3 regions of the Ruegeria sp. CK2 genome follow, and region 1 is predicted to be linked to each of the others. Evidence: riboswitches for the same ligand, from Rfam matches in the RefSeq annotation. Region 1 holds a riboswitch; each other region holds the start of a gene.

Region 1 (8,044 bases):
CGCGGTTATGCTGGACCCGAATATCCGGCCCGGGTTTATCAAGGACCAGACCCGGTATCGCACACGCCTGAACCGCATGATAGCGCAGGCCGACATGATCAAAGTATCTGACGAGGATTTGGACTGGATTATCCCGGGCCCCGAAAGCCACGCTGAAAAGGTGCCACTGTTGCTTCAGGCTGGGCCTTCGGTGGTCATTGTCACACGGGGCGGCGATGGGGCAACGGGGTATCTGGCGGATGGCACTGAAACCTCTGTTCCAGTGAAGCCCGTGCAGGTCGTGGACACAGTCGGCGCGGGCGACACTTTTAATGCAGGGGTTCTTGCAGAACTACACCGATCGGGCCACCTGAGCAAATCCGGCTTACTTGGTCTGACGGCCGACACTTTGCGCGCAGCCCTTGCGTTAGGCACCAAAATTGCCGGGGTAACCGTATCCCGGGCCGGGGCAAACCCACCGTGGGCTCATGAGCTTTGATCTGATGAGGCAAGCACAATGAAAAGATCCGACATCAACCGCATCAAAGCTGAGGCCCATAGCTTCATCCAGTCTTTTGGGTTTGCTCTACCACCGTTCGCGGACTGGTCTCCGAAACAAATGCGCGGCCCCAAGGCGGAAAGTATCCGCGAACGCGGGTTGGGCTGGGACATCACCGACTATGGTCAGGGAAAATTTGATGACCTCGGTCTATTCCTGTTCACCCTGCGCAACGGAGACGTTGGCGACCTGAACCAAGGTCGTGGTATGCTATACGCTGAAAAGCTTTTGATTTCACGTGATAAACAGCTGTCACCGATGCACCGTCATGTCATCAAGGCCGAGGATATTATCAATCGCGGTGGTGGTGATCTGGTCATGGAAGTTCATGCATCGAACCCAGATGGGGACGTCGATCGCGACAACCCCGTGACTGTCCCAAGCGATGGCTGCCCAGTGACAATTCAGCCGGGCGAACTCCTGCGTTTGAAACCCGGCGCAAGCGTGACGCTGATGCCCGGCATTTGGCATGCTTTCTGGGCGGAACACGGCGATTGCCTCATCGGAGAGGTTTCTACCGTTAACGATGACCGCACGGACAACGTTTTCGAAGAGCCAATCCCCCGCTTTGCGACGATCGAGGAAGATACTGATCCCGATTTCCTGCTGGTCGCCGACTACTGACCCAAGCTTGAAGCTGGGTATATTTGCGACGCAACTCCTCTTGTCATTTCCGACTCTTTTTGTCAGATAACGTGTGACCCAGTCAGATCCCTCGGAATCACGCCCGGTCAAGGACCAGAGACCGAGAGACGATCATGACAAAAACACTCACCGACCTATTGGCCATGGATACTATCGCCAGCCGCCACGGATGTGCGCTGAAGCCAAAGTTGCGGCAGGCAATTGAGGCCGCCCTCAGATTCCCAGCCCACGCAGCATCACCGCGGCGTGAAACCCCAATCGCCGAATGCGATCTGCCCGAAAACGTTCAAAGCCTGTCCAGCCATTCAGTAAAAACGGAAAGGCGGCGCGCATGAGTTTCTCCACCTCCGGACAAAGCGAAGCGCGCGCACCCAATGCATTGCGGGATTTCGATGGTTTCGAACGGGGCCTTCTTCCCGTCATGCGGCATTTCATCCTCAGCTTTTCGGAGCCCACAACCCAAGCCTGGCAACATGCATACTCGGTCGCAATCGAAAAGTGGGGGCACGATCAGGGCCTCAATCTTGCGCACCTTGTTTTCAAAGTCATCAAGGCCGCCTTGCATTGCCGCACTGACGGGCTGGCTTTCAAAGATCCTCTGAGCCTGGAAGACCGGCGGGAAGTCACTTGTGATGAGAGAGCGTTGCTGAAAATGCTACATCACATGCGACGCGATGAAACACCCGCTGCGCGAGACGCCGTTGGTCAGGTTACCGGTGGGTATCCCGATGCACATCTGATTCAAGCCGGGCTGACATTGGCCAGCCGGTTTCCCATCAGCGGCGATCACCAAAGGCAATCGACACGACGCCTTTTCTACGTGTGGTTCAGTGACGCCGCGCTGGCAATGACCTGACGCTTGACAATCGATGCGACACCAGACTAGCTGGCCGGGATGGTTCCCTTAGGTTCTCCTTGGGGATGAAAATGGGAATGCGGTGCGGCCCACGACAATCGGGCCAATTCCGTGACTGCCCCCGCAACTGTAGGCGGTGAGCGACGCCAAATCACCACTGGCCCAGAGGGTCGGGAAGGTTGGCCAAGCGACGACCCGCAAGTCAGGAGACCTGCCATCAGATGTTCAACCAACCCGGGGCGGGGCGTCCTGGAAGGAGGCTATGATGGCGCGTCTGCGTGTTCACAAGACTTGCACTTTCTGTCCGCATTTTTTGAGTGGCGGGGACTGCTATGTCCGATACTCCTGACCACTTTGTACTAATCTGCTCAACCTGCCAGGGACCAGTGGCGGCTGAAACAGCGCAAAAACTGCTGGATGAGCAGCTGCCAACCGGATTTGCGACGCGACTGATCGCATGCATGGCAGGGTGTGAACGGCCCATGACTGTTGGCCTACAGGCGAAGCAGAAAGCGCAGTATCTTTTCGGTGAAATCACAAGCCTAAAAGATCTGACCGCAGTGGCCGAGTTTGCCCATCAGTATCTCGACAGTGAGGACGGTTGGACCAGCGCGTCCGAGCGCCCGCCTGCCCTGCTCACCAAAACACTCTCGCGGTTGCCATGTTTGCCTGCCAAGGACGGGTCATGAGCTTTTTAACCGCCGAAGGCCTTGGATATTATGCATTGAATGGCGACGTCCTGCTTCAGGACGTGTCCTTCAATCTCGACGAGGGCGCGGTTCTTGCCATCGCCGGACCAAACGGTGCCGGGAAAACCACCCTCTTGAACCTGTTATGCGGTGTTGAACGGCTTGCCCTGGGCGATGTGCGTATCCGCAACCAAAGCCTACGTAGCTTGTCAGCGCAGCAAAGGGCGCGGACCATTGCCGTGGTCGGCCAACAGGAATTGCCGGACGGCCGCTTGAGGCTGCGGGACTACGTTGCACTGGGCCAAATACCCATTCAGGCTGACCGGTCAGCGGCTGACCACAAAGCAGATCTGGACCGGGTTCTTGCGATAACCGAGCTGACCCATTTGGCCGGTAAATCAATGCGGATGCTGTCAGGCGGCGAACGGCAGCGCGCACATATTGCGCGCGCGCTGGCGCAAAACCCGTCGCTGCTGTTTCTGGACGAACCAACCAATCACCTGGATCCGGACGCCAAGGGGCATATGCTCTCATTGGTCGCAAATTTGGGTGTGACAGTGGTCATGATTGTCCACGATCTGGTCATGATCCCCGAGTTTGCCACCCATGTTGCGTTGATGAAAACCACCCGTCTGACAGGGTTCGGGCCTGTGACTGAAGTGCTGACCCCGGATCGCGTCCGGGACACCTTTGGAGTGGACTATTTGTGCTTCCAGCATGAAGGCCGCTTGATCCCGGCACTCGACATCCGAAAACGAAAACTGACATCATAACAGGAGCTTATCATGATGCAGAAACTCTGGCCTGTGGCGTTGATCACCGGCCTGGCCAACGGTGCAGCCGCGCACGAAATGTCCGTGGACAACTGCGGTGAGCCATTGGTGTTTGACACAATGCCCGAGCGGTTGGTTGTGCACGATATGAATATGACCGACATGGCCTTTGCGTTGGGTCTGCAAGACAAGATTGTTGGTCTGACCGGGATCACGGGTTGGTACAAAACCAGCCCAGATTTTGATGCGCTGCGCGGCGAAATCCCTGAACTTGCCCCAAAATACCCCACGATCGAGAATTTGGTGGCTGTCGAGCCGGATCTGTTCTTCGCCGGTTGGTACTATGGCATGAAGCCAGGTGGCGACGTGACGCCCGACACGTTGGCGCCCTTTGGCATCAAAACCATGATCCTGACAGAAAGCTGCGTGCATCTGGACAAGGATCGCCCCGACGCCAGCATGAACCTTCTGTTTGACGATGTATTGCGCCTGGGCAAGGTCATGCATGTTGAAGACAAGGCCGAAGCGCTGGTCGCCGAATGGAAAGATCAGCTATCGGGCATCGAAACACGGACCGCTGCTCTGGCAAAACCTCGTGTCTTCCTGTTGGACGGTCCGGCGGATGCGCCCTTTACCGCAGGCAAGTTTGCCATACCTGACGCGATGATCGCTGCCGCCGGTGGCGAAAACGTCACCCACGATCTGGACACCAGCTGGGGCCGCACCTCGTGGGAAGCTGTTGCCGCATCAAACCCCGAGTTTCTGGTGTTGTTGGACTACCAAACCGGCAATGGAGCGGCGGACACGTTCGAATTTCTTCAGGACCATCCAGTGATGTCGCAAACCGATGCGGTCAAGAACGAGCGCTGGATCGGGTTGCGATACGAAGAACTGACGCCCGGGCCGGCGAATATCGAAGCGATCGAGAAAATGGCGCGGGCGATGCACCCGGAAATCAACTGACATGGGCCATACAGGCCGGATAGTAGGACTGGGGGCGGTCGTTCTGACCGCCCTTTTGCTGTTGTCCACGATCTATGGCACCACACCGATCCCAGTTTCGGACGTGTTGGCAGCCATCGGGTTGGGAACGGGCCTGACCGAAGGTGAAATGTCGCCCCTGCACCGAATAGTCTTCGACCTGCGCTTGCCGCGCGCCTTGTTTGCGGCCGTCATTGGCGCAGGTTTGGGCGTTGTCGGCGTGGTGTTGCAAACCACGACACGCAATGATCTGGCGGACCCGTTCCTTTTTGGACTGTCTTCAGGCGCGGCGGCTGGGGCTGTTTTGGTCATCACCGTCACTGGTGATGTACTGGGCATCTGGACCTTGCCCCTTGCTGCATTTTGCGGCGGTTTGATTGCATCCGCTATCGTGCTTGCGCTGGTTCAGGGGCTGCGCACCAGCGCGCCAGAAAAGCTGATCCTAGCTGGCCTGGCCGTTTCGTTCCTGTTTTCGGCAATCACAAATTACCTGATTTTTGCGGGCGACAGCCGCGCTGCACATTCGGTGATCTTCTGGATGCTTGGCGGGCTGGGGCTGGCCCGGTGGGAGACGTTTCCGCTGGTGCTGATCGGGCTTGGGCTGATCCTTGGCTACGCATTGTACCGCAGCCGCTGGCTGGATGCGCTGCTGACCGGAGATTTCACGGCCGCCACATTGGGCATTCCGGTTCAGGGTTTGCGCTTTCGCATGTTCTTCGTGGCGGCTTTGGCAACGGCAAGTTTCGTTTCGGTTGCCGGGGTAATCGGGTTCGTTGGCCTCATGGTGCCCCATATCGCACGTGGGATCGCCGGAACCCTGCACCGTAACCTGCTGATTGCATCCGCAATCGTAGGGGCAATCCTGCTTACCCTCTCCGATATTCTGTCGCGCCTTTTGCTGGCGCCACAGGAACTGCCCGTTGGGATCGTTACGACATCCATCGGATCGCTGTTTGTGTTTTTGTACTTGTTCAAATCAGCACGTACCGACTGAAGATCTCGGTTCGAACCCGGCCAGAGACAACTCGATCAGGACAAATTGCTGGCCAACAACAGCTGGATCAACGGGTTTGGAAAACGCCGCCGAAATGTCACCGCATGAAAGTTCTCTTTGATGCGCGGATGCTCCTGCGCCTCAACCAGCCGCCCCGAGGACAGCTCATCCTGAACCACAATCGGCGCGACCAGGGCCAGCCCGATATCTTCCCGGGCCAAAAGACGCATCATCGCCATGTCATCAACCTCGGCCGCAATCTGCGGGCGTACCGCAAGACGGCTGGCCATTGCGTCAAATGCCGTGCGGACACTATTGTTGGTGGTCGGCAGAATGAAAGGGTGTTCCGCCAGCAAATCTTTGATCGCGCGCTTCGGGTCCAGCCGGGCCGGAGTACCCACAATACTTACGGGTTGTTCTGCTAGATGATGGGTTTCGAATTTGGTCAAGCTGTCGCTTGCAGGTTCATGATTCATCAAAACCAGATCGAAATTCAGCGTTTCCAACCCTTCGAGTAATTCGCTTGGGCTGCCTGAACGCAAGATGACCTCAACATCGGTTCGCCCTAAAATAGGCCGCAGAAACCCGATCTGAAAGTTCCGTGACAAGGTCGCCTGAGCGCCGACACGCAGCGCTTGCCTTGTGTTTCCTGCGTCTTGCAAAGTGGCCACAAGTTCTTGGCCGGTTGCGAAAATTGCGTCCGCATGGTCCAGCGCAATGCGGCCCGCTTCGGTCAGGTGCAGCTTGCGACCCCGGCGTTCGAATAGAGGGTGCCCCAGACGTTCTTCAAGATCCTTGATCTGAACTGACAAAGCAGATTGCGACAGGTTCAAACGTTGTGCTGTACGGGTCAGGTTCCCGTCATGTGCGACGGCCCAAAAATACCTCAGGTGATGATAATTCAACGGCATGTCGTTCTAATTAATAGAATGATACAAACCAAACAATGAATTTTTAATAATCATTCTTACGAAATATGTCCTGCTAGGCGGGCTAATGCAGCCTGAAACCTTGAGGGACCCACATCATGAGCCACTTGTTTCTTCCATTGCTGAGCCCTTTGTTCTTACTGGCCTCAGCCTGGTATGCCAGCAAACATCCGGGTTTGCGCCCCGGCATAGTCCCAAAGCTGTCAGAATGGTCGGCCTTGGCAGCGTTTGCAGTGTCGGCCTTGGCGGCTTTGTTGTTGATCACTCAAGGCGCGGGGACATCCGGCTTGATCGGATTGTGGGGAATCGGCCTGTCTATACGTCTGGACGCGGTCAGCGCCATAATGCTGGTTCTGGTCAGTTTCATCGGCTGGATTGTCCTTCGGTATTCCGCAACCTACATGGACGGAGAATCCCGTCAGGGCGCCTTTATGGGCTGGATGTCCGCCACGCTGGCAGCGGTTTTGCTGCTGGTGATGTCGGGCAATCTAAGCCAATTGCTAGCGGCCTGGGTTGTGACAAGCCTGACGTTGCACAAGCTCTTGCTGTTCTATCCAGACCGCACCACGGCGCAACGCGCCGCCCGCAAAAAGGCAGTCGTCGCCCGGATCAGTGAACTCTCATTGGCGGGTGCTGTACTACTGCTGGTTTTGGTCTATGGCACCTCGGACATCGCCACGATCTTATCCTCGGCGCAGCCCACAGCACTGACAATAACCGCCGCGCTGCTGATTGCTATCGCGGCTGTCCTGGCGTCAGCGCAATTCCCAATTCATGGCTGGTTAACGGAAGTTATGGAGGCCCCTACGCCGGTTTCCGCCCTGTTGCACGCTGGCGTCATCAATGCTGGCGGGTTCCTGTTGATCCGGTTTGCCGATGTCATGCTGGTGGCGCCGGGGATCATGGCTTCATTGGTTATGTTAGGCGGGTTCACCGCGCTGTTCGGCGGTCTCGTGATGCTGACACAACCTGCCGTCAAAACATCACTAGCCTGGTCTACCATTGCGCAGATGGCGTTCATGATCATGCAATGCGGGTTGGCCCTGTTTCCACTGGCGCTGCTGCATATCGTGGCACATTCCCTCTACAAGGCGCACGCCTTCCTCAGCGCTGGTGAGGCTGTGCGCAATGTGGCCGCAACGCGCAAACCCGGCCCGGTTGCAGTGCCAAGCCCAAGAAATGTGCTGCAGGCATTTGTGATTGGAATTCTCATATACGGCGTGGTTGCCGCGGTCTTTGGCATCGACGGAAAGTCAATTCAGGCGATCGCTCTGGGTGTGATCTTGATCTTTGGCGTCGCGTATTTGCTGGCGCAGGGCTTTGCCGATGCCGCACCTGGCGCACTGACGCACCGCACTGTGATCTATGCAAGTGTCACCTCGGTTAGTTACTTCGTGCTCCAAATGGCCGCGCAACACCTGACTGCAGGAACTCTACCAACAACCCCTGCCCCCGGTCCCTTGGAATGGGCCCTGATCATTCTCGCCTTGGTCAGCTTTGGCGCTGTTGCGCTAGCACAATCCACCTTCCCGCTTTGGGCATCGCATCCGGCTGCCGCCGGTTTACGGGTCCATCTTTCGAACGGGCTGTACGCAAACGCAATTTTTGATCGGCTGCTGGACGGATGGTCCAGGCACCG
Region 2 (8,044 bases), on a different contig from region 1:
GCCTCATGGTTGCCTCGAAAATTTCTTCATTATGCTTCTAATTGTATTTGGTTGAGCAGCAGCATCTAAAAGTGGAAAATTGAGATCTAATCAACGACCCTCAAGGCCGATTCAGACCAAGGCACCAAGCGGGCGTATTCGCATTTTAGCGACGACCGACTTGCACATGAACCTAACAAGTTTCGACTATTATTCAGACAAGCCGGATCCAACACTTGGCTTGACGCGAACCGCCAGTCTTATCCGCGCGGCCAGACGACAGGCGGAAGACGACATTGTCCTCTTGTTTGACAACGGAGACTCCCTTCAAGGCACGCCGCTAGGGGAGTGGGCGGCGCTAAATGACGGCACCCATCCAATGATGCAAGCCTTTGAGGCATTGGGATACGACGCAATCGGGCTAGGAAATCACGATTTTGGCTTTGGTCTGAACGCGCTGGACCGAATCCTCGCACAAGCGCCCTCCCCGGTTCTGTGTAGTAACTTGCATCGGCAAGGCAATACCGCGCAACGGTGGCAGGATCATGTGATACTCGACCGCGTCGTGCCGCTGGACGGACAGAATACTGCCATTCGCGTAGGCGTCTTTTCGGTACTGCCACCCCAGACAACACGATGGGAAGCACACCATTTACAAGGCAAAGTGACCTCGGAAGATATCCTGAGTGCGGCGCAAAAAACTGTAACCAAGCTGCAGGGCCTTGGCTGTGATCTGATTGTTGCACTTGCCCATTCAGGTCTCGGGCAAACCCATGCCAGCGCGGGGTTGGAGAACGCCGTGATCCCTTTGGCTGCCATCGACGGGGTTGATGCAATTGTTGCCGGACACACCCATTTGACCCTTCCTGGCTCTACGCACGAAAGCCTTCAGCACGTCGATCATTTGGCCGGGCTGGTCCATGGCAAGCCTGTGATCATGCCAGGCTCTGCCGGATCCCATCTGGGCGTTGTTGACCTGAGTGTAACTCGCAATTCGGACAATAAGTGGCACGTTGAAGATCACTGCGTTGAGTTGCGGTCTATCCACTCCCACAGCTCTGGGATTTTAGCACCTGAAGACCAAGACATAGTCCATCTGATTACACCCGGGCACACCCAAACGCGGGCAGCAGTGGCGAAACCCGTCGCTCGGGTTGCACAAGATATGCATAGTTACTTTAGTTTTTGCGCACCTGACCTAGGGCTTGCTTTGGTCGCCGCCGCACAAGCCGCAGCCCTGCGCCCATTCCTGCGCGGCACCGCGTCGGAAAATCTACCCATGCTTTCGGCAGCATCCCCTTACAAGTGCGGCGCGCGCTCAGGTCCTCAATACTACACTGACGTGCCTGCCGGAGAGATTTGCCTGCGACATATTGCGGATCTACATGTTTTTCCCAATGAACTGCGAGCAATACAGGTCAACGGCGCACAAGTCTTGGACTGGCTTGAGATGTCGGCAGGTATCTTCAACCAAGTTTCACGAGGCACAGAAAACAACCTGATAGATCCCGGGCGGGCCGGGCATAATTTCGATGTTCTCTTTGGCTTATCTTATCAAATCGATCCATCAAAACCGCCTCGATGGGACGCGGATGGGACGCTGATCAATCCGAACTATGGCCGGATCAAGAATGCAACGTTTGAAGGAAACCCGCTCCGACCGGATCAGAAATTCGTTGTGGCCCTCAACAACTACCGGGCCAACGGCGGCGGTCACTTTCCATTCATTGCGAACGCTCAACCGATCAGTTTGCCGCCATTGGATATAAAAAGCGCATTGCGGGACTATTTGTCAAAACACCTGCCAGCGGATCCGATGGAACAAGCACCCTATCCCTTTGCGATTCTGCCTCTATCAGGTGCGTGCGCGATTCTCAGGACGGGCCAGGGCGCGCTCAGGCATCTGGGCGAGTTGGATGTGTATTCGCCCCAGGTGCTAGGCACCGATGCGGACGGTTTCGTGCGTATCCGCCTGACGCTCTGACGGGTTGTCTTTTTCTCAAGCTTTCCCTATATCGACACCTGAGAGGTTGGCGCGGGCGAGCGCCTCGCCAACCTGGTCAGATCCGGAAGGAAGCAGCCACAACGAGCCCCGCTTGGGTCGATGTCCAACCTCTCACTTGACGCTAGACACCAAAGAGCATTGGCCGAAGGAGGGCTTTTATGATTGTAGCAGACACCCTTCGGGCAGCCCGGTTCTAGTACTCGAACCTCAAACCGCCTGAACACATAGCCGACAGGTGCGCGCATGCCATCTGTCCGGGTTACTGTACCTGAACACAGGCAGAACAATGTCCATATTTCTATCGGACCTGGGATGGTCCCACCACTTTGCCGCGCAACACGCGGCCAATTCGTCTTGCTTACCGTTTCGTATCACAGCCGTTCATCGCGATCGTCTGACCGGGTTGGGCACGGATGGCGAAACACCTCTGCTCACCCTTGACCGACCGACAGGCGATTATGCGGTCGGAGACTGGGTGCTGGCGGACGAACACAATCGCATTCGGACCCTGCTGGATCGGCGCAGCGTCCTGAAACGCCGCGCAGCCGGCACCGGCGCCGAAGCGCAACTGATAGCAGCAAATGTCGACGCGCTGTTTATTGTCAGTTCGTGCAATGCTGATTTCAACTTACCCCGGTTGGAACGATACCTGGCACTGGCCAATCAAGCTGGATGCTATCCGGTAATTGTGCTGACCAAGGCCGATGTATGCGATGATCCGAACACATACGTTGCTCAAGCTCAGACTTTGGCACCTGTAGTGACGGTTGTTGCAATCAACGCGCTGGATCAGACAGAAATCCAGCAGGTCCTGTCCTGGTGCCCGTCCGGCCAGACCGCAGCGCTGGTTGGATCTTCGGGGGTCGGCAAGACGACACTGGCCAATGGGATGACGGGTCAGGACGAGGCAACCGCAGGCATTCGCGAAGATGATGCGCATGGTCGACATACGACGACCTCCCGCGCGCTGCATCGCATGCGAAACGGTGGCTGGCTGATTGACACGCCCGGAATGCGTGCCTTGCGTTTGCTAGACGCGCAAGACGGCGTGGATGAGGTGTTCTCAGACGTTTTAGAGTTGGCGACCAGGTGCCGCTTCTCGGATTGTCAGCATATTGCGGAACCAGATTGCGCAGTTCAAGGTGCCATTGAAGACGGCGTGCTGGACGCTTCGCGTCTGGAACGATGGAGAAAACTGCGACGTGAGGATCAGCGAAACTCGGAAACCGTGGCCCAGTCCCGCGCGCGCGACAAGGCGTTTGGCAAAATGGTCCGTTCGGTGATGAAAGACAAAAACTCTCGCAACGGCCGATGATATATGGGCGCCGAGTTTTCGGCGCCCATCCCTCACGCTATCAACCTAGGCCAGACAGCCGCATTCCGGCGGGCAAACGCCCCGATATGACCGACTTCGGTTAGACCAAACTCAGACGCAGACAAAAGATGCTGTTTGGCGTCAGGGCCGTAAAGATCCGCCAGCCGCCACACTGCGTCCGGAGGGACCATCTCGTCATCTTCGAAGGCAAACAGGTCTGCGGGAGTTCCTGTTTCTGACCATTTGACCGCCGGTAAATCGAGGCCTATTTCAGGAACGTAATTCAATGGCGCCGTGCACCATTTGCGCCATTGCCAGTAAACCGAAGCTGGCAGGTCCGTGCCGAACCCGATGGCCTTTCCTGGCAGGTACCCCAAAAGACGCGCAAGCAAGGGTGCGTGCCCATACCAGAACAACCACGCCAGCGCACGATACGGCCAAGGGTGATCTTTCAGTGTGACCAGCCCCGAACATACCCCAATCATTCGGTCGATCTGACCAATGTCGGGTTGAACCGGACCCAGCATCGCGCCCACCGAGTGACCGATGGTCCATTGCTTCGCTTTCGGAAAGCGCCGGCGCATCTCGGCCCTGGCCGCGGGCATATCAATCAGCGCCCAGTCTGCCATAGTGACTGTGGATTTGTTGAGATCTCCGGATAGAGAGTGCCCAAAGTCCCGGTAGTCATATGTCAGGCAGGCCATGCCCTGTTCTTCCGCCAGCCACTGCGCAAAATATCGGTAGTAATCTCGTGGAACTCCGGTTGCGCTGTTTAGAACAATAACGATTTCTGGCTCGGAAGCTGGCCGATATAGCCGTGCCGAAAGCATCGCCGGCCCGGACGGGAACCGAAAGTCTTCGGTCAATACCCTCTGCTGTGTGTCCAACATAGCGACCTCGGAAAAACTGAACCAATCGGTTCACCATCCTCAAATGGCACCAATTCCTGTATCCGAGTCAACACCGGTTCAGGTTGACCACACGTCCGCTTGGGATTGAGTAGGAGCGCAAGACATAAAGTCCAGCTTGACTCAGGGCGCAATCAGACGCTAGCGATTGTGTGATGGTTCCTGCCCCCTACTAGGGGTCGGGATGAAAAGGGAACACGGTGCGGTTCTGACCGGATACTCCGGGACGATCCAAATCCGCGACTGCCCCCGCAACTGTAAGCGGAAAGCAATGCCGAAATACCACTGGCCCAATGGCCGGGAAGGTCGGTAAAGCGATGACCCGCAAGTCAGGAGACCTGCCATCGGAACTGTAACCGAAACTCGGGCGGGGTGTCCGGGCAGGTCCTGACAGCACACCGCCGTCCTGCCTGATCCAAGCCCCTGTCCGCTGCGCGGAGGGCGCAAGATGATCTGGAAGACAAGAACACACGAATACACAGCAACCGTTTGTCAACGGACAGGCAAGACATGCCCTGCACTGGCCCGAATGGCGCGCGCGATGGCACAGGCTATGGCAGAAGCTCATCCAGTCGCCACTTCGGAGTTCGAAATCGAAGGCAGCAGCGAGTTGACCCATTGTCCCGAGGGCTGCACCGCGCGGTTTCGGGCCCAGCCCGATCAGATGCGTGTATTTTGCGGCACCGATGCCACGGCAAACACCAAACAGCTGGACGATTATGCCGACATGATCTTTGGCACCGATATCCAGACCATGCCATCCGGGATCATCGCAACGCCGCCTTGCGCAATGCTCGAGGTTTTGGCTCTTAAACCTCGCCAACCCGTGCAGATGGCCGCGGGCATCTTAGCCTGATCTGACGCTCACCTCTTCCAGGGTCGAACCGACGGCCCATGCCATTTGTTCGTCTGTTTCGACGGCACAGGGGCGCAAGGCGCGCAACCGTACCAGCGCCTTGTCGGGCTGTTCGCCACATTCGACCATCAGCCGTAGAACAAGCATTCCCGACCGGCCGCAACCGCCCTTACAGTGCAGCATGACACGACCGCCTCCAGACAAGGCGTGGCGCACGGCAGAGCTAACGGACGGCCATTCATCCAGAACGGTGCGGGGTGGCGCGTTAAAGTCTTCGATTGGCAGATGAACCCATCGGCTGGCCCGACTTTGAATATCGCTTCCAAAGTCCTGCGCGCCGGCCTGAAACATCTCGACTTCGGTTGCCGTAGAAATCACAAGACCCGGCTTCCAGCTTGAGATTGTGTCCAGATCACCTGCGTAGTCCCCGCCGCGACCGGGCATTGATGTGAGGGCAAGCGTGCCTCCTCCAACTTGCAAGGCGTAGATCACCAGCTGAGACATGTAACGCTCCCCCCCCTTTAATTACTGTCGCGAAAAATAGTTCGTGAAATGTACCCCTCTAGCAATACGCGCATCCGGTCCGATTCCAAAATAAAAATCCTCGCACGCTGCAGTGGACGCGGGCGATGGTGACCACTACGCTGTGCCGAAGCCCCGAATCCGCCAGAGTAAACATGACCGACGCACCCAGCCCCGCCTATCAGGTTCTCGCCCGCAAATACCGCCCGGAAACCTTTACTGATCTGGTGGGTCAGGACGCAATGGTGCGTACGCTGAAAAACGCGTTTGAGGCGGATCGGATCGCGCAAGCCTTCATCATGACCGGCATCCGTGGCACCGGGAAAACCACCACCGCGCGGATCATCGCTAAAGGCATGAACTGCATCGGTTCTGACGGCGAAGGCAAACCAACAACCGAACCTTGCGGGCAATGCGAACATTGTGTGGCCATCATAGAAGGCCGTCATGTCGACGTTATGGAGATGGACGCCGCCAGCCGCACGGGTGTGAACGATATTCGCGAGATCATCGACAGCGTCCGCTACCGCGCCGCCAGCGCTCGCTACAAGATTTACATCATTGACGAAGTTCACATGCTGTCGACCAGCGCTTTCAACGCGCTGCTCAAGACGTTGGAAGAGCCGCCTGAACATGTGAAGTTCATCTTCGCCACCACCGAGATTCGCAAGGTTCCGGTTACGGTTCTGTCGCGCTGTCAGCGATTTGACCTGCGTCGGATTGAACCCGAAGACATGATAGGCCTGCTGCGCAAGATAGCAGCGGCCGAAAACGCCGAGATTGCAGATGACGCGCTGGCGTTGATCACGCGGGCCGCTGAAGGCTCGGCGCGTGATGCTACCTCGTTGTTGGATCAGGCGATTTCTCATGGCGCGGGCGAGACCACCGCAGATCAGGTGCGCGCCATGCTGGGTCTGGCAGACCGCGGACGTGTACTGGATCTGATGGATATGATCCTGCGCGGTGATGCAGCAGGGGCATTGACAGAATTGAGCGCTCAATATGCCGAAGGGGCTGACCCGCTGGCAGTCCTGCGCGATTTGGCCGAGATCACACACTGGGTTTCGGTTGTGAAAATCACACCCGATGCAGCCGAGGATCCGACAGTATCACCAGACGAGCGTGCCCGTGGTCAACAAATGGCTGAGGCGTTGCAAATGCGCGTTCTGACACGGATGTGGCAAATGCTGCTGAAAGCGCTGGAAGAAGTCTCAGCAGCCCCGAACGCCATGATGGCGGCAGAAATGGCTGTCATTCGTCTTACCCATGTGGCCGATCTGCCAAGCCCCGAAGAGCTGATCAAGAGGCTGCAAGACTCGCCACCTCCGACTGTTGGTGGACCGGGCGGAGGTGTCCCAGTGTCTGGAAAAAGCACTGCTCCCGTTCAGGCGAGTGCCGCAATTTCGACGTCTGCCATCCCGGCCTCACACGGGTCGGGCGGTGCGCCTGTTGCCGCGCTTGCGCAGGATGTGCAAGCAGCACTCGCGCGCTATCCAACATTCGAGCACGTTGTCGAAATGATCCGCTCAAATCGGGATGTAAAGTTGCTGGTCGAGGTTGAAAACGGGGTGCGCCTTGTCTCGTACCAGCCGGGTCGCATCGAGTTTACGCCGGCTGCACCCGCCCCAACAGACTTGGCCCCTCGTTTGGGATCCGCGCTGCAACGTTGGACAGGCAATCGGTGGGCCGTTTCGATTGTGTCGCATGGTGATGCGCCCACTATTGGTGAAGTGCGCGATGCTTCCGAATTGGCCTTGAAAGCAACTGCATCTGAACATCCTTTGGTTCAAGCCGTTCTGACGCAGTTTCCCAAAGCCCGGATCACTAGAATTGAAACGCCGGAACAACGGGCAGCAAAGGTCGAGACAGAAGCCCTGCCCGAAGTTGAGGACGAATGGGATCCGTTCGAGGAAGACTGACGTCCAAACTGTCCAAACTGGATGAAACGAAACCGGGGCTCAACGGTAAGAAGGGCCTTGCCAAATACCTTGACGACGGGCGGGAAGCCCCTCGCCCCTTGTGCCGCACGGATGCCGTCCGTATTTAAGGCTCAAACCGATTTGCAGGAGAACAGCGATGCTCAAAGGACTCGGCGGTCTGGGCGATATGGCCAAGATGATGAAATCCGCACAGGATTTGCAGACCAAAATGACGGATATGCAGGAAGAGCTAAACAACATCATGGTTGTCGGCGAATCCGGCGCAGGGTTGGTCAGGGCCACTGCCTCGGCAAAAGGCGAGTTGAAAGGTCTGGACATCGACCCGTCGATCTTTAACGGGGACGACAAGGAAGTGGTCGAAGACCTGATCCTGGCCGCGATCAAAGACGCACAGGCCAAGGCCGCTGAACGCTCGCAAGATGAGATGGGCAGGCTAACAGAAAGCATGGGCTTGCCGAAAGACATCAAGCTGCCGTTCTGATACACCCGCCTGACGGGTTATCGGCCGGGCTCAACGCC
Region 3 (8,044 bases), on a different contig from region 1:
CGAAGAGGCTGAGCGGTCGGCCCTGGCTGTCGCAGATAGCGTGCAGTTTGGTGTTCATGCCGCCTTTGGTCCGACCGATCAGGCGTCCACGCCCGCTTTTTGACCCCCAGATTGGAGGCTGTACGTTGTGCTTTGAGATATGTGGCGTCGATCATGACGCTCTTCTGTCCGCTGTGCTCGACAGCCAGACCCGCCATAATCCGGGCGAACACACCCTTGTCGCTCCATCGGTTGTACAAGGTCTTATTCGGACCGTACTCGGCAGGTGCATCTCACCAATGCAAGCCATTGCGATCGATGAAGATAATGCTACTCAGCACACGTTTGTCATCGACACGTGGCTTGCCGTGGGACTTAGGAAAGAAGGGCTCAAGACGCGCCATCTGCGGATCTTTCAGCCAGAAAAGATCAGACATGTTAACCGCTCGGTTTTCGAACCGTGAATCACGCTCCTAAGCGGAAATCAATGGGTCCTGACCGTAGTACGGTCGCCATTTCCCGCTATTGCCAGCTACGAAGCCGTCCCGGCATGCCGGTATCGAGATTTGCAGAACTGCATATCTGCCCAGATGCCCTGCTACATCTACTACGCGGGATATGCTTCACGGTATAGCGAAACTATGCCGGCGGCGGTATGAAAAGGGATGCCCCAAACAGGCGAATCCCGGTCTTGTTGTTAACCTAACTGTCGTGCAGGTTTTGAGATCTCATCAAAACGGCGGGGCGAAATCATGCATAACTGCATCTTTTCAACCTGCTCGGCGAATCTGGCGCAATCCAGTATTTGTGTCAGCGGCACAGTCAATGGAGCGGGTGTGGTTTTAGTGAAGAATGCTCAGCCGTCTTTAATAGCTGTCACAACGACTCTGCTTTGAGGGGGAAGGGATGTTCCTCTCTAAGGTCCGCTCTGAGCCCAAAGCGACCGTGCCAATCCCATCTAGATACCGCTTCCAATCGCCGTAAGCCGTAACCACAGTTCACTTCCGAGCTCTTGGTGAAAGTGCCTTCTCATTTCGACTGTTTCTTCGCCCAATTCGGAGTTGTTGATTGCAACGATTACGTCTTTCGCACTAATTCTGAGACTACCATTCTTATCGCCATCCAGCAGCGCGGCATCCATATTCGCCTGAAAGTCCACTCCAAACAGGCTGGGATCAACTCCAGTAACAGACACCATGTAGTTTCGATACCATAGGATCAGTGAACGTCTTTCATCATTGGTTAGTTGGTTCAAAACTGCATTAACTTCCGAGGCATTCGGCACGATTTTACTCCGCTGATGACAACTGCAATTGGACAACAATGATCGACTGGTGGCAACCAAGCAATGGCAGCTTGGTCCGCAAAGTGGACATTTGGATCACTCATTGGAATTGCTGCTAGGCAATCGGAATGCGTAGTTCCTGACCCGGAAAAATCACATTGGGATCATCAATAAGGTGTGCGTTGGCGCGCTGGATAACGGACACTTGGCCTGGATTACCGTAGTGCGCTGTTGAGATTGAACTCAGCGTGTCACCCGGCGCGACAGTGTAGTTCCGATAGCCAACATAGTCGGTCAGAATGCGTGGCCCGTAAAACACCGGAACATGGACAGTAGGGACCACACCTTCACCACCACCACTGTCGTCAGTCACCGTCACAAAAAGACGATCAAGCTGGAAATTAGGATTGGCCGGTATCTCTACTTTGGCTTGAAACTGTCGCAGTGCGATTGCTCCAGCTGAGGCCGCGCCGCTAAACTCGACGTGCCCTTCGCTGACAGAAATCGAAAGATGACCTTCGAAGCCAACAGCATTTCCTGCAATCATGATTGTGCTGCCGACAATATCAAAGGGTTTCGGCTGGAGAATCTCGATATTCATAATTGAGCTCCTTACAGTTAAATAGGAAACTCATACCCCAAATCGTCCCAGCGACCAAATCCGTCGGGTGATATCAGACACATCTTTTTGGGAACACGGACTTTCGAAGGTCAACAATCAGGAGCGGTGAGAGATGAATCCGAAAGTCAGCTCGGTCCAGAACCTCACGAGTGATAACGATAACCAAACCAAGCGGCGTCGAGAGATAGACAATATGGTTTTGTCAGTCGTGCGCACGGAGTTGGCCAATCGTCGAACGTTGCTGGCTTACGTGAAAACCGCGTTAGGCCTGGCTATCGCGGGGCTCGGTTTGCTGCATTTTTATGAAGCACAGTCGATGCAAGTCGGCATCGGGCTTTTGGCATTTCCGGTTTCGGGCTTGGTGTTAGTTTTAGGCGGCCTGGATTATCTGCGTACAAAGCGTTTGATTGAAGCGGAAAAGCGTGACTCGGGTGTTGCCTGACACGGCTTGCGATATCGTTGGAATGCATCACCTGACTACAGCGCGCCGACTCTCACGCTTCAACAATAAGGAGCGGTGGAAAACCCAGGGCTGGTGGTGCACCCTTAAGGCTCGCAACCAGATAAGAGGTCTCAGTATGCCCCAGTACAACGATATGTTCGAACTATCCGTCGAGGATATAGATATTATCGAAGACTCGCTTCGCCGCGCCTTGAATTCCCTGACCCATGAGCCGCCCAACGAAGATGATGTCGGAAAAGCTGAAAGGAAAGAGTATCGACACCGGATTAGCGACCTTCTTGGACGGCTTCACGACCAGAAAATTTTCTACCGGCCAAAAACCGGAGTCTATGTTGGCGGATAGTGCCCGTCCGTTGCCCCGCTCTGTTGAACCGCTACAAATCCTTTTACGCTGCAGTGGCGGCGTAGCGCCATGGGAGGAGTTCGTCGAGGCGTATGATCTTGTGGTCGACGATTTTGGCGAGGACCCAGGCAAGTCACGCCTGGAGATCGACGCTTTTGAGTTTGGCGGTCTCAATCAGGGTGAAGGTGATGGCCATTGCTTTGCAGCCACTTTCTGAGCCAGCGAACATCCAGTTTTTCCGGCCTATGGTCACGGGTTTGACGGCACGTTCGGTCGTGTTGTTATCCAACTCCAGGTGCCCGTTCTCGAGATAAGGTCGCGCTTTTGGTATCCTGCTAAGGGCGTAACGTATCGCTTGGGCCAATGGGGAGTCTCCAGAAATCTTGGGCAATTGTGCGCGTAGCCAAATCTCCAGATCATCGAAGACCTGTTTTGCGTGCGATTGCCGCGGCGCGATGCGATCGTCGGGCGGTTTGCCCCGCGCCTCTTACTCAAAGCCATAGAGCTCTGCGAGCCGACGGACGACCTCCTCCGCGATAGTATTGCCCTGGGATGCAAACACATCCACAAACTCGCGCCTTACATGCGCCATGCAGGCCATTTCATCGGCCATATCGTGACCTAACAAGCCGTTGAACCCGGAGTAGTCATCCGAGTGGATCCATCGCTTGTAGCCTGCAAGGTGGCTGACGGGATGCTCAACCTTGCGATCAATGGTAGACTGATACCAGTCACCGGGCGGTGTTTGGCCCGAGCATGGCCGCCCGTCGCGCGCATAGGTCCAGACCCGGGCCCTTTTGGTCTTCTTTTGCCCCGGTGTCTGCATCTTCACGGGCATATCGTCAGCAAAGAGCGCATCTCCACGCCGGACGATCCGCCCGATCTCATCGGCGAGGGGTTCAAGCAGTGCTGTTGACCGGCGAACCCAATCGGCCATTGCCGAGCGATCCAGATCAGTGCCCTCCCGGGCGTAAATCTGCGATTGCGGCTATAATGGAAGATGATCGACAGACTTTGAGACTAGCACATGAGCCAAGGGGCCTGGTCCTCGGCGCGCGTTCAGCCTCGTCGCTCTGATGTTTGGTGATAAGGGTTCAACTAGGCGTTGCAGTATGAACTATGCAGACAGTTCTGGCTTTACGTCGGCGAGCGGCGTCGGAGTCTGTAAGCATAGCGATCGCCGCGTTATTGACGTTATGCGGTGAGGTTTGCCGGAATACTGGGAATAAGGGTTGTTTATTGACAATAGTCACACTGACTTGCGCGTTGTGCAACACAAAGTGAGACACGCAAGCCAACCTCACCCCCCAATAATCATGGCTATTCAACGATTTAGGGAAGTGATACCGGGTCGGGCGCTCGCCTCCATCCACTTGATCCAAATCGGTTTTGCGCAAGCCATTGGCAAATCGTTTTGCCCAAGCAGGTGACAAAGTTAATCTGCGACGCGACCTTGTGGAACGACCGGGTAGCCGACTCTTTCTCTTCGTGGTCTTGCCTCTCAAACTGGGACCTCGGGGTGGTGAAATCCAAATCGGTCGCTGACAGCGCTTCGACGCCCGCGCTTTGGCGGGCCTCGAGCGATCATGACGCCCAGAGACGCTGGCAGGTCGCTTTTCATCCCCGGTTCCTCACCATACGCGTAACGCGCTTGACAAGCGGCCCACGCGTGCCGCATGTCCCTTTCGTTGGTGTCTGCGACAGCAGATGAAAAGGGAATGCGTCAACGGGTCTACCGCCAAACGCAGCCGCCCCCGCGACCGTGACCGGAGAGGGTGCCCAATGCCACTGGCCAATTGGCCGGGAAGGCGGGACATCCGGCAGAGCCTAGGCTCTGACATCCGCAAGCCGGGAGACCTGCCAGCACCCGAAGACCAGACCGGACGGGGTGTTCCGGTGTCGGGACCATAGCGAACAGCGTGGCCCGCATGAAACCCCGTCCCCCAATGAACCGATAAGGGGGATGAGAGACGTGACCGAGACCACACCAGTCGAACTACTGGTTTGCACAACTTGCCGACGTGGATTGCCCATCGAAGACGATGCGCAGCGCCCCGGCACCTTACTGCACAAGGCGCTAGAACAGGCAGAATTGCCCGACGGCGTGAAACTGAAGCCCGTGGAGTGCCTGTCGAACTGCAAGCAGGGCTGTTCGATCGTCCTGCGCGGCGGGCCAACCCGCTGGACTTTCGTCTATGAGAACCTGAACGAAGATGACGATGTCGACATCATCGTCGAAGGTGCCACTAGATACCTGGCGGCCGAAGATGGCCTGGTAAAATGGCGCGAGCGTCCTGAACACTTCCGCAAGAACTGTGCGGCCCGTATTCCCCCGATTGGAGCCCTGGAATGAGCAATCTCGAAAAACTCCCCGTCACTGTGATCACCGGCTTCCTGGGTTCGGGCAAAACGACGCTGGTCCGCTACCTGATGCAGAACCCGCAGGGTAAGCGTCTGGCGATTGTGGTCAACGAGTTTGGCGATGTGGGCGTAGACGGCGACATCCTGAAATCCTGTGCGATCCCGGATTGCCCGGCCGAGAACATCATGGAACTGGCCAATGGGTGCATCTGTTGCACTGTGGCCGATGATTTTATCCCGACCATCGAGGCGCTGATGGCGCTGGAACCGCGCCCAGATCATATTCTGATCGAAACCTCGGGTCTCGCCCTGCCGAAACCGTTGCTTAAGGCTTTCGACTGGCCAGATATCCGCTCGAAGATCACCGTGGATGGCGTAATTGCTCTGGCGGATGCCGAGGCCGTCGCCGCCGGTCGGTTTGCGCCGAACGTCGAGGCAGTCGACGCCCAGCGCATGGCCGATGAGTCCATTGACCATGAGACGCCGCTGTCCGAGGTGTTCGAGGATCAGATTTCCTGCGCTGACATCATCTTGCTGACCAAACCTGATCTGGCAGGTCCCGAAGGTGTGGCAAAGGCCAAAGAGATCATAGCGGCCGAGGCCCCACGGCCCCTGCCCGTTGTCGAGGTTGCGGAAGGTGCGGTGGATGTGCGCGTTGTGCTTGGGCTTGGGGCAGCTGCCGAGGATGACATGGACGCCCGTCCGTCACATCATGACGGCCATGATGATCACGAACATGATGATTTCGAAAGCGTCATCGTCGATCTTCCGGAACAGGCCGATCCTGCCGAACTGGTCGCCAATATCGAACGTCTTGCGAAGGAGCTGAATATCCTGCGGGTCAAAGGCTATGCGGCCGTTCAGGGCAAACCCATGCGTCTGCTGGTGCAGGCCGTCGGTGCCCGTGTGCGTCACCAGTACGACCGCCCGTGGGGGTCGGGTGAAGAGCGCCGCTCGCGTCTGGTGGTGATCGCCGAGCATGACGACATCAAAGAGGCTGAAATTCGCCATATCCTCGTGGGTGTGACCGAGGCTGCCGAATAAGCCATGCACGTCGTCTTCCGCGAAAGCCACGGGTTAGAGGAAACCGAGACCCCAACCGATCTGGGCCAAAGCCCGGCGGATCTGGTTGTGTTGTCCTTTTCCGACAGTGACCTTGGCGCTTTTGCGGCGGGCTGGCATCGCGGTGGCGGATCCGAGGGTCGGATGCCGACGCTGCGGCTTGCGAATCTGACGGCGTTAAAGCACCCACTTTCTGTTGACACATATGTGGAACAAACACTGGAAGGCGCCAAAGGCATCTTGGTCCGCCTGATTGGCGGCGTGCCTTACTGGTCCTATGGCCTACAGCAGGTTCTGTCACTGGCCCAAACCAAAGACATCGCACTGGCTGTGCTGCCAGCGGATGGACGTGAAGATACGCGGCTTGACGACTATTCGACCCTGCCCGTCTCGACCTTACGGCGATTGGCGCATCTGTGTGACAACGGGGGCGAAGTCGCGGCGCAGGCGGCACTGGCGCAGATGGCGTTGGCAGCAGGACTTTATGCCGGGCCTGTAATGGGGTCCAAGGCAATTCCCGAATGCGGTGCATGGTGCCCGGATCGTGGTGTGATGCCAGCCGAAGCCGCGTTTGCTGGCGATGCCCGGCGCGTGCTTGTCACGTTTTACCGCGCTTACCTGACCTCGGCGGATACCGCGCCGGTTGCTGCGCTGATCCGCAGTCTGCGTGGCCGGGGGTTGGAGGCCGTAGGGATGTTTGCCCCCTCCCTGAAGGCACCAGCTGCGGCAGATTGGTTGCGGGATCAGGTCGTCGCGCTGAACCCGTCAGCCATCATTAACGCCACCTCGTTCTCGGGCAAGGGCGCGTCGGGTACGTCACCGCTGGACGCTGCGGGCGTGCCCGTGTTTCAGGTCGCTCTGTCAACCGCGCGCCGCAAGGCGTGGGCCGAGGCAGAACGCGGCCTCTCTCCAGCCGATCTCGCCATGCATGTGGTTCTGCCCGAAGTGGACGGGCGGGTGTCAGCAGGCATCGCGTCGTTCAAGGAACCAGGAAAACGCGATCCGCATCTGGAGTATTCTCGTTTTGCCCACCGCGCCGATGCCGAACGGATTGAGGCGATTGTCGACCGGGTAACAGGTTGGCTGAACCTCAGCGAAAAACCTGTGGCCAAGCAAACGCCTACTCTGGTTCTTTCAACCTATCCCGGCAAGGACTGGCAAATGGCCCATGCTGTCGGGCTGGACGCACTGGCCTCTGCCGAGGCTATGTTGAGTGATTTGCAGGCGGAAGGCTACGACACTGGCCCGGCTGAGCCGATTGCCGAAACCTTGCTGAACGCCCGGATATCGTGGCCGTTAGAGAACTACCTGTCGGCACTTACGGACCTGCCCGAGCAGTTGCGATCAGATCTCGAAGCTGTCTGGGGCCAACCTGAGGACGACCCTGCCGTAGCTGATGGCACGTTCCACTTTAAGGCGCTTCGACGTGGAAAGGCATTCGTAGCATTGCAACCGGAGCGCGGCACACCCGAGCTGCGAGACGATGAATATCATGATCTGTCCCGGACTCCGCGCCACGGATACGTCGCCTTTTACCTGTGGCTGCGAAAGTGTCTTGGCACCGATGCTCTGATCCATATTGGCGCACATGGGACGCTGGAATGGCTGCCGGGTAAGTCCGTAGCCCTGTCCGCGACGTGTTGGCCCGAGGCACTGATCCGCGATCTGCCGGTGATCTACCCCTTTATCGTGAACGACCCCGGCGAGGCCGCACAGGCCAAACGCCGGATCGGAGCGGTCACGCTGGGGCACATCCCGCCACCGATGAAGGAAAGCGGCACGCCGGACCGGATGGTTCGTCTGGAATCGCTGTTGGATGAATTTTCGAACGCCGACGGGCTGGATCCAACGCGCCGCGACAGATTGCAGGAAGACATCCGCGACGAAGCGAAAGCCATCGGGTTGGAGAACGATCTCAGCCTCAACCAA

Evidence for each region. Region 1 has a riboswitch for cobalamin ahead of ACR0BU_RS12685 (DUF1636 family protein). Riboswitches for the same ligand answer to the same signal wherever they lie in the genome.
Region 2: it holds a riboswitch for cobalamin, as region 1 does, so the genes downstream of both, ACR0BU_RS22965 (hypothetical protein) here and ACR0BU_RS12685 (DUF1636 family protein) in region 1, are expected to answer to the same signal.
Region 3: it holds a riboswitch for cobalamin, as region 1 does, so the genes downstream of both, ACR0BU_RS07985 (DUF1636 family protein) here and ACR0BU_RS12685 (DUF1636 family protein) in region 1, are expected to answer to the same signal.

The regions. Positions count from the first base shown of each region.
Region 1 is NZ_JBQFPW010000007.1:102,441-110,484, reverse strand. Features, by position in the region: gene ACR0BU_RS12705 (carbohydrate kinase family protein) at 1-478, shown strand, start outside; gene ACR0BU_RS12700 (D-lyxose/D-mannose family sugar isomerase) at 497-1,162, shown strand; gene ACR0BU_RS12695 (hypothetical protein) at 1,297-1,518, shown strand; gene ACR0BU_RS12690 (hypothetical protein) at 1,515-2,039, shown strand; cobalamin riboswitch at 2,065-2,272, shown strand; gene ACR0BU_RS12685 (DUF1636 family protein) at 2,372-2,728, shown strand; gene ACR0BU_RS12680 (ABC transporter ATP-binding protein) at 2,725-3,501, shown strand; gene ACR0BU_RS12675 (ABC transporter substrate-binding protein) at 3,514-4,464, shown strand; gene ACR0BU_RS12670 (FecCD family ABC transporter permease) at 4,466-5,476, shown strand; gene ACR0BU_RS12665 (LysR family transcriptional regulator) at 5,512-6,387, opposite strand; gene ACR0BU_RS12660 (proton-conducting transporter transmembrane domain-containing protein) at 6,504-8,044, shown strand, end outside.
Region 2 is NZ_JBQFPW010000022.1:46,085-54,128, forward strand. Features, by position in the region: gene ACR0BU_RS22945 (bifunctional 2',3'-cyclic-nucleotide 2'-phosphodiesterase/3'-nucleotidase) at 80-1,963, shown strand; RNA gene ffs (signal recognition particle sRNA small type) at 2,003-2,101, shown strand; gene rsgA (ribosome small subunit-dependent GTPase A) at 2,271-3,299, shown strand; gene ACR0BU_RS22960 (alpha/beta hydrolase family protein) at 3,332-4,189, opposite strand; cobalamin riboswitch at 4,348-4,567, shown strand; gene ACR0BU_RS22965 (hypothetical protein) at 4,656-5,063, shown strand; gene ACR0BU_RS22970 (protein-tyrosine phosphatase family protein) at 5,055-5,567, opposite strand; gene ACR0BU_RS22975 (DNA polymerase III subunit gamma/tau) at 5,741-7,504, shown strand; gene ACR0BU_RS22980 (YbaB/EbfC family nucleoid-associated protein) at 7,662-8,006, shown strand.
Region 3 is NZ_JBQFPW010000004.1:64,343-72,386, reverse strand. Features, by position in the region: partial or broken gene ACR0BU_RS08020 (IS5 family transposase) at 1-416, opposite strand, end outside; gene ACR0BU_RS08015 (hypothetical protein) at 938-1,264, opposite strand; gene ACR0BU_RS08010 (LysM peptidoglycan-binding domain-containing protein) at 1,380-1,865, opposite strand; gene ACR0BU_RS08005 (DUF202 domain-containing protein) at 1,999-2,328, shown strand; gene ACR0BU_RS08000 (hypothetical protein) at 2,465-2,692, shown strand; gene ACR0BU_RS07995 (hypothetical protein) at 2,682-2,909, shown strand; partial or broken gene tnpC (IS66 family transposase) at 2,826-3,629, opposite strand; cobalamin riboswitch at 4,365-4,571, shown strand; gene ACR0BU_RS07985 (DUF1636 family protein) at 4,656-5,045, shown strand; gene cobW (cobalamin biosynthesis protein CobW) at 5,042-6,097, shown strand; gene cobN (cobaltochelatase subunit CobN) at 6,101-8,044, shown strand, end outside.